Regions from separate parts of the Xanthomonas euroxanthea genome, predicted to be linked through region 1. Evidence: predicted binding sites of a transcription regulator. Region 1 holds the regulator's gene; the other holds the start of a gene.
What was found. The regulator FliA, encoded in region 1, starts transcription of late flagellar genes. The targets are predictions, from matches to a motif close to TAAAGTTTNNCNNNCNNNGGCCGATAA.

Region 2: the regulator FliA is predicted to act here: its motif matches at 2,807-2,833, upstream of H7A86_RS02330 (methyl-accepting chemotaxis protein).

Annotation. Positions count from the first base shown of each region.
Region 1 is NZ_LR861803.1:2,368,157-2,372,352, reverse strand. It holds gene flhF (flagellar biosynthesis GTPase FlhF) at 1-452, shown strand, start outside; gene H7A86_RS10060 (MinD/ParA family protein) at 439-1,323, shown strand; gene H7A86_RS10055 (RNA polymerase sigma factor FliA) at 1,320-2,087, shown strand; gene cheY (chemotaxis response regulator CheY) at 2,123-2,515, shown strand; gene H7A86_RS10045 (protein phosphatase CheZ) at 2,515-3,141, shown strand; gene H7A86_RS10040 (chemotaxis protein CheA) at 3,144-4,196, shown strand, end outside.
Region 2 is NZ_LR861803.1:552,631-556,826, forward strand. It holds gene H7A86_RS02330 (methyl-accepting chemotaxis protein) at 430-2,676, opposite strand; gene H7A86_RS02335 (SDR family NAD(P)-dependent oxidoreductase) at 3,633-4,196, shown strand, end outside.

The sequences.
Region 1 (4,196 bases):
TGCACGAGGCCGACAGCGCCGAGAGCCTGCTGGAACTGCTCGAGCGCCTGCGCGACTACAAGCTGGTGCTGATCGACACCGCCGGCATGGGCCAGCGCGACCGCGCCCTGGCCGCCCAGCTGAACTGGCTGCGCGCCGCGCACCAGGTCACCTCGCTGCTGGTGCTGCCTGCCAACGCGCACTTTTCCGACCTCGACGAGGTCGTGCGCCGCTTCGCCCACGCCAAGCCCCAGGGCGTGGTGCTGACCAAACTTGACGAGACCGGCCGCTTCGGTAGTGCGCTGTCGGTCGTCGTCGATCACCAAATGCCCATCACCTGGGTGACTGACGGACAGCGGGTCCCCGACGACCTGCACCGCGCCAATGCCGCCAGTCTCGTTCTTCGCCTTGAAGATTTGCGGCGCGCTGCCGATAAGCCCTGTACTCCGGAGCACAACCATGCAGTCGCGTGAATACGCCAAGCTGACCAACGCCTTCCCCCTGTCGGCGACCCGTCCCGAGCCTTTGGGCCCGGTGCGCACCATTGCCGTGACCGGTGGCAAGGGCGGCGTGGGCAAAACCAACATCTCCGCCAACCTGGCCGTGGCGCTGGCCGACATGGGCAAGCGCACCCTGCTGCTGGACGCCGACCTGGGCCTGGCCAACCTGGACGTGGTGCTGGGCCTGTCGCCCAAGTACACCCTGGCCGACCTGATCGCCGGCCGCTGCACGCTGGACGAGGTGATCATCGAAGGTCCCGGCGGCGTGCTGGTGGTCCCGGCCGCCTCCGGTCGCCGCCACATGGCCGAACTGGCCCCGGCCCAGCACATCGGCCTGGTCAACGTGTTCTCCGAACTGGAACGCGACCTGGACGTGATGGTCATCGACACCGCCGCCGGCATCACCGACAGCGTGCTGACCTTCTGCCAGGCCGCCCAGGACACCGTGGTGGTGGTCTGCGACGAGCCGGCCTCGATCACCGACGCCTACGCGCTGATCAAGGTGCTCTCGCGCGAACGCGGCGTGGACCGCCTGCAGATCATCGCCAACATGGTGCGCGACCCCAACGAAGGCCGCCTGCTGTACGACAAGCTGTCGCGGGTCTGCGAAAAATTCCTCGGCGACGTGTCGCTGAACTACCTCGGCCACGTGCCGCAGGACGACTGGTTGCGCCTGTCGGTACAGCGCCAGCAACCGGTCATCAAGGCCTACCCCGCCAGTCCGTCGGCGCAGGCCATTGCAGAAATCGCTCGCCGTACCTCGCGCTGGCAGGCCCCGACCGTGTCCCGCGGCAACGTCGAATTCTTCGTCGAACGCATCATCCAACGGGGAGTGGCCGCATGAGCACCGCTACCGCAACCACGGCCACCGCGCAGTACCGTGCCGTGCAGCGCAACAACGCCAATGACATCGTCACCCAGCACGCCGACCTGGTGCGCCGCATCGCCCACCATCTGGCCGCGCGCCTGCCGGCGAGCGTGGAAGTGGACGACCTGATCCAGGCCGGCATGATCGGCCTGATCGAAGCCTCGCGCAGTTACGATTCCGAGCAGGGCGCCTCGTTCGAGACCTATGCCTCGATCCGCATCCGCGGCTCGATGATCGACGAGATCCGCCGTGGCGACTGGGTGCCGCGCTCGGTGCACCGACGCGCACGCGATGCCGCCGCGGCCGTGCGCAAGATTGAGCAGCACACCGGCCGCGCAGCCGCCGCCACCGAAGTGGCCGCCGCGATGGAGATGCCGCTGCCGGACTACCTGCGTCTGATGGAAGATGCCGCCCGCGGCCAGGTGCTGAGCCTGGAGTCGCGGATCGAGGATCACGGCGAGCTGGACACCACCGCCAAGGGTGGCCCCAATCCGCAGCAGATGATGGAGCGCGGCGAGTTCGGCCGCGAGCTGGGCAAGGCCATCGGCCAGTTGCCCGAGCGCGAGCAGCTGGTGCTGTCGCTGTACTACGAACAGGAATTGAACCTGAAAGAAATCGGCGCCGTGCTCGGTGTCAGCGAATCGCGCGTGTGCCAGATCCATGGCCAGGCGGTGGTGCGTCTGCGCGGCCGCCTCAAGGTCTTCGAACTGGCCGATGCCGGTGTCGAAATTGACGAATGATTTTTTCGCGTATTTTTTAGTGTTAGGAGCTTGATGTGAACAAGAACATGCGGATTTTGATCGTGGACGACTTCTCGACGATGCGGCGCATCGTCAAGAATCTGTTGGGCGATCTTGGCTTCACCAATACCGCAGAGGCCGAAGACGGCAACAGCGCATTGGCGGCGTTGCGGGCTGGCCCGTTCGATTTCGTGGTCACCGACTGGAACATGCCCGGCATGACCGGCATCGACCTGCTGCGCAACATCCGCGCCGACGCCAAGCTCAAGCACCTGCCGGTGATGATGGTGACCGCCGAAGCCAAGCGCGAGCAGATCATCGAAGCGGCCCAGTGCGGCGTGAACGGCTACATCATCAAGCCGTTCACCGCGCAGACGCTGGAAGAGAAGCTGGGCAAGGTGTTCGAACGTCTGGCGGCGACCGCCTGATGAACGCCACCGTGGACACCAATGCCGAACGCGCCGCGTTGATCGACCGCCTGCAGGGCGCGCTCGATGCACTGGAAAGCGGTGACGAAGCTGCGTGGAAGCGCGAGGTCGACCACCTCGCCGCCCTGCGCACGCGCCCGATGATGCAGGGCCTGAGCCGGCTTGCGCGCGAACTCGGCCAGGCGCTGGGCGAGTTGCCCACCGTGCCCGAGGAAGCCGGCGAGCTGGACGATGCGTGTTCGCGCCTGGACCACGTGGTGGAGATGACCGAGAAGGCCAGCCATCGCACGCTGGATCTGGTCGAGGAATGCCGTGAGCTGGCCAACCAGCTACGCGACGGTGGGCTCAATCAGGACCAGGGCGCGCTGATGGACAAGATGCGCCACAACCTGACCGAGCTGTCGCTGGCGCAGAGCTACCAGGACCTGAGCGGGCAGATCATCCGTCGCGTGGCCGGCATCGTCCGGCGCGTGCACGAGGGCTTCGGTGCGCTCGGCCTGCCGCCGAAGAATCCAGAGCCGAAGAAAGACGACGGCGGTCTTGCCGGTCCTGCAGTCAAGGGCCTGGACCGTCACGCGGTGTCGCAGGACGACGCCGATGACCTGCTGTCCGGATTGGGGTTGTAACCATGAGTGCTGTTCCAGACGATATTGCTGCCGATTTCATCGTCGAGGCCCAGGAAATCCTGGACCGCCTCGGCGAACAGCTGGTGTCGCTGGAACAGGCACCTGACGAAGCCGACCAGCTGAACGCGGTGTTCCGCGGCTTCCACACGCTCAAGGGCGGCGCCGGCTTTCTGGCGATCAAGCCGATGGTCGAGCTCTGCCACGCCGCCGAGGAAACCCTGGGCATGGCGCGCTCCGGCCAGGCGGTGTTGCAGGCGCATCACTTCGATGCCGCGCAGCAGTCGCTGGATTACCTGCAGGCCATGCTGGATGCAATGGGCTCGGGCGAAGCCGTGCCGCATGCACCGGCCTCGCTGATTGCGCAGTTCGATGCCAAGAGCGGCCCGCCGGCGGTCAAGGCCGCGCCCAAGGCCGCCGCCGCAGCGCCCGCACCCGACGACGCACATGGCGCCGCTGCGCCCGGCGCCAAGGCCGCGCCCAAGGCGGCGGCCAAGGGAGCCGACGCCGAGCAGACCGTGCGCGTGGACACCAAGCGCCTGGATGCCATCGTCAACCTGATCGGCGAACTGGTGCTGTCGCGCAATCGCCTCAAGACCCTGCGCACCCGCCTGCGCGACGAGGAACTCGACCGCGCGGTCAGCACGCTGGACATCGCCACCGCACGCCTGCAGACCGCGGTGATGCGCACCCGCATGCAACCGGTCAGCAAGGTGTTCTCGCGCTTTCCCAAGGTGGCCCGCGATGTCGCGCGCACCCTGTCCAAGGAAGTGGAGCTGGAGCTGATCGGCGCCGAGACGGAACTGGACCGCAACCTGGTCGAGGCCCTGGCCGACCCGCTGGTGCACCTGGTGCGCAATGCGATCGACCACGGCATCGAATCGCCGGCCCTGCGCGAAGCCACAGGCAAGCCGCGCAGCGGCCATGTGCGGCTGTCCGCGCAGCAGGAGGGCGACTACGTCAGCATCGAGATCCAGGACGACGGCGCCGGCATCGACCCCGAGCGCCTGCGCGAGATCGCCCGCAACAAAGGCCTGATCGACGCCGAAGCCGCCGCC
Region 2 (4,196 bases), 1.8 Mb from region 1:
TTTAGCGCCGACGGCAATCCGGCAGCGTCACTGGATGCGAAGTGGCGTTGGCGCCAGCGCAGCGATGCGAGTCAAGGTCTCGACGACGCACGGGGCATGGCGCCCGTCGTGCGCGAAGGTCCGCTCAACGGAAAGAGGAATGGAAGCGATCGCCCAGCATTGCACGCTCCTTCGCCGGCAGGTGCCGGTGCATCCCAGCGCTCGGCATCGCCTGCGTGGAGGGCCGCGGATCCATCGATAGGCCTGGTGCTGCAAGTGTGTTGATCGTCTCCGGATAGCCGCGATCGGGGTGTCACCATCCAGCCATGGACGGTCAACGCATCAGCGATGCGCATGGCATCGCCGGCCCGGCGGCAGGGCTTGTTGCTTCAGCCAGCAACCTCACACGCAAGAGAGCCCGGATCGCCGGGCCCTCCGGTTGCCTGAGGCCTAAAATTCCCGCCAGTTGGCGGCGTCCATGGCGGTAGGAGCGGTCGGCTTTTGTGGCGCAACCGCCCGGCGTGTCGGCGTCTTGCCAGGTGCCGGGTTTTTCCCCTGGGCGACGTTATGGGCTGCTGTTGCCCGCGCCGGGGCGTGCGTGGTGCGGACCTTGGCCTCTTCTATCTTGAACACCGCGACCGCCTGCGTGAGTTGCCCGGCCTGTTCTTCCATCGAACGCGCCGCGGCGGTGGCTTCTTCCACCAGTGCCGCGTTCTGCTGGGTGGTTTCGTCCATCTGGGTCACGGTGAGGTTGACCTGCTCGATGCCTGCGGACTGTTCCTGCGAGGCGGCCGAGATCTCGCCCATGATGTCGGTCACGCGCTGCACGCTGGCCACGATCTCGGCCATCGTGGAGCCCGCGGTATGCACCAGCGTCGAGCCTTCGGCAACGCGCTGCACCGAGTCGTCGATCAATCCCTTGATCTCCTTGGCCGCCGCGGTGGAGCGCTGGGCCAGGGTGCGCACTTCCGAGGCGACCACCGCGAAGCCACGGCCCTGTTCGCCGGCACGCGCCGCTTCCACGGCGGCATTGAGCGCCAGGATATTGGTCTGGAACGAGATGCCGTCGATGACCGAAATGATGTCGGCGATCTTCCTGGACGAGGCTTCGATGCCGGCCATGGTGCCGACGACCTTGCTGACGATCTCCCCGCCCTGCGATGCCACGCTTGCCGCGCCGATCGCCAGTTGATTGGCCTGACGCGCGTGCTCGGCATTCTGCCTGACCGTGGACGTCAGCTCTTCCATCGAGGCGGCGGTTTCTTCCAGGTTGGCGGCCTGCTGCTCGGTGCGCTGCGACAGGTCGTTATTGCCGGCGGCGATCTCGCTGGCGGCCGAGTTGATGGAGATCGCCGAGTGCTGGATGCGTCCGACGATGTCTGCAAGCTGCGCGGCGGTGGTGTTGGCGTCGTCGCGCATCTGCGCGAACACGCCATTGAAGTCGCCGCGCATGCGCGCGGTCAGGTCGCCGGCGGCGATGGATTGCAGCAGCGACGACAGCGACTGCAGGTTGCCATCGGCGGTGGCCATCAGCTGGTTCAGGCTGTCGACCATGACGTGGAAATCGTACTGGAAACGGTCGGCGTCGCCGCGTGCGGTGAAATCGCCACTGGCGGCGGCCTGCGCGAGCTGCTTGATCTGGTCATTCATCGCGGTCAGATTGGCCCTGACCTCGTCCATGGTCCGGGTAAGCACGGCCTTTTCGCCCGGCAGGCGGTCCATCTCGTCGGAGAGATCACCAATGGCGTAGCGCCCGATGATCTGGGTCAGGCGCATCGTCACCGCGATGTGCGAACTCACCAGCGCGTTGGCATCGCGCACCATGTGGCCATACTCTCCGGGAAATGCGCCCTCGTCCATGCGGTAGCTCATTTCGCCAGCGTCGTGTCGACGCGCCATTTCCAGCTGCGCCGCGATGACCCCTTGCAGACGATCGCGGATGCGGTAGACCGCGCTGGCAAGTTGTACGGTTTCGTCCTTGCCGCTGACCTTGATATCGACATCCAGCACGCCGCGCGACAGCTGCTCAACGGCGGCCACCGCCCGCCGAATCGAGGCGGAGATCGCGTTGCCCAGGATCAGTGCGAGGCTGACGCCGGCCAGTGCAATCAGGCCCAGGGCGATCGCCGACAGGGTCATCGCGCGCGTGTTGGTGGCTTGCTGCTGCTGGTAACGCAGCTTGGCGGAGCTGGCCAGCTCATCGCGCAAGGTGGCCAGCCCGGCGAATGTGGCGTTCGCATTGTCCTTGACCTGGGTGCGGTTGACTTCCGCGCCGCCCGCGACATCTCCTGCCTCGATCAACTCGATCTGGCGCTGCATGCCGGCCTGCATGGCTGCGTAGCTCGTCTTGATCTTCTGCAACTGGGCCGCGTGCTGCTTTTCGTTGTGCAGCATCTGCTCCAGTTCCACGATGCTGGCGGCCGCCTGGGTGAATCGCTTCTCGTTTTCCTGTTTCCACTGCGTGATCAGCTCCGGCGTGCCGATGGCAATCATGCGCAAGATGTTGATGTCGACGCGCGTCAGCTGGCCGTCGATGCTGCTGGCAAGCGCAGAGCCAATGAAGTCCCGGTTGTAGAGCGTGCCGACATTGTTCTTGGAGGTGTGCAGGCTGTTCAGTAGGAACAGGCAGAGCAGGATGCTCGGGATCAGCGTTCCCAACAATGCCAATAAAAATTTGCTCTTGATCGTGGTTAGCATGACGGGCCTGGTGATGCAGCTGAGGGGGCGGAAGAGCCAATTGGGGAGCGAGGAACGGCAAGGCGGCCTGACGCGACGCCTCGGCAGCGGGGTTGTTCAGAGCGGTAGAGATTGCTTGCCCTGCCCTTCCTTAGCGGCAGCCATCACACATCCTTGATGCAACCAACGCCGCAGCAGGCGGTGCCCAGGTGATCGCTACCGCCCGCCGGCTATTGCTGGATGCCAACGAGAAGGCCGGAACAACCGTCCGGGGATCCACCGACAAGGCCTTCCTGGCGGCTGCGGGCATCGGGCAGATCGTGGAGGGCTGTACCTTGAGGTACGCCCCACCGGGAGCAGGCCGTGGCGCTATCGGTACCGGATCGGCAGCACCGAAAATGTCTGTGCCATGGACGGGGCCCCAAGATATCGCTGGCTGCTGCCCGCACCGGGCATGACAAGGCGCGCGCGCTGGTCAAGCAGGGGCGCCATACAGCTCACAGCCGCCAGGCCGAGCGCCTGCCCAACCAGGCAGCAATGCCAACTCCTTCGAGGCCGACGCCAGGGAGCTGGCACTGCTGCTGGGCCAGCACTACGAGGAGCCACTGGCGACGCGGGCAGCGCTCAGCACAGAGCCCCATGCAACTCCGGCGCTGGATCGCAGGGTGGGTGCGCTGGGACGATGGATGCATGCCCATGAAGGGCGTCCCGAGCCACGGCGTGCGGCCTGGATGCAGCCCGGTTCGGCCCTCGGCCCGGCGGCGGCAAGTTGGTCGAGGCAGCGTCCGGGTGTGGCCTGTTTTCCGCGCCACCTTAACCTCATCTGTAACGAGAGGCCGAAACCGTGAGCCAACCCTGCTGCCGCTATTGTTGACGCGTCAATTAAATCCTATCCTCCTCCTACCCGTCACCCAATGCGTCGCGTCTGTGGCGCGACCGTCATGGAGAGCAGGATGGACAAGCGCAGGAGCAGCAACATGGACCTGGATTTCGCAGGCAAGGTCGCACTCATCACCGGTGGCGCCTCGGGGATAGGCGCGGCGACCGTCCGCAGGCTTGCATCCCTGGGCGCAGCGGTTGTGGTGGCGGACGTCAACCATGACGCGGCCGAGGCCATCGCCGCCGAGATCGGTGCAGATGCCCGTGCCTACCAGATCGATCTTGGTGACTTCAACGCCATCGAGCAGATGGTCACCTGGTCCGTTACCACGTTCGGCCGGCTCGACCTGGCCGTGAACAATGCCGGGATCGGCGGCGATTCAAAGGGCGTGGTTGAGTACGACCCAGAGGTGTGGCGCCGGGTACAGGCCGTCAATCTCGACGCCATGTTCGGCTGCATGAAGTACCAGATTCCGGCGATGATCGCGTCCGGCGGCGGTGCCATCGTCAACATGGCCTCTGCCCTGGGGCTCGTCGGTCAACGCAACAACGCAGCCTACATCGCCTCCAAGCACGCCATCGTCGGCGCGACGAGATCCGCAGCGATGGATTATTCGGATCGCGGCGTTCGCGTGAATGCGATCGCGCCAGGCTATATCGAC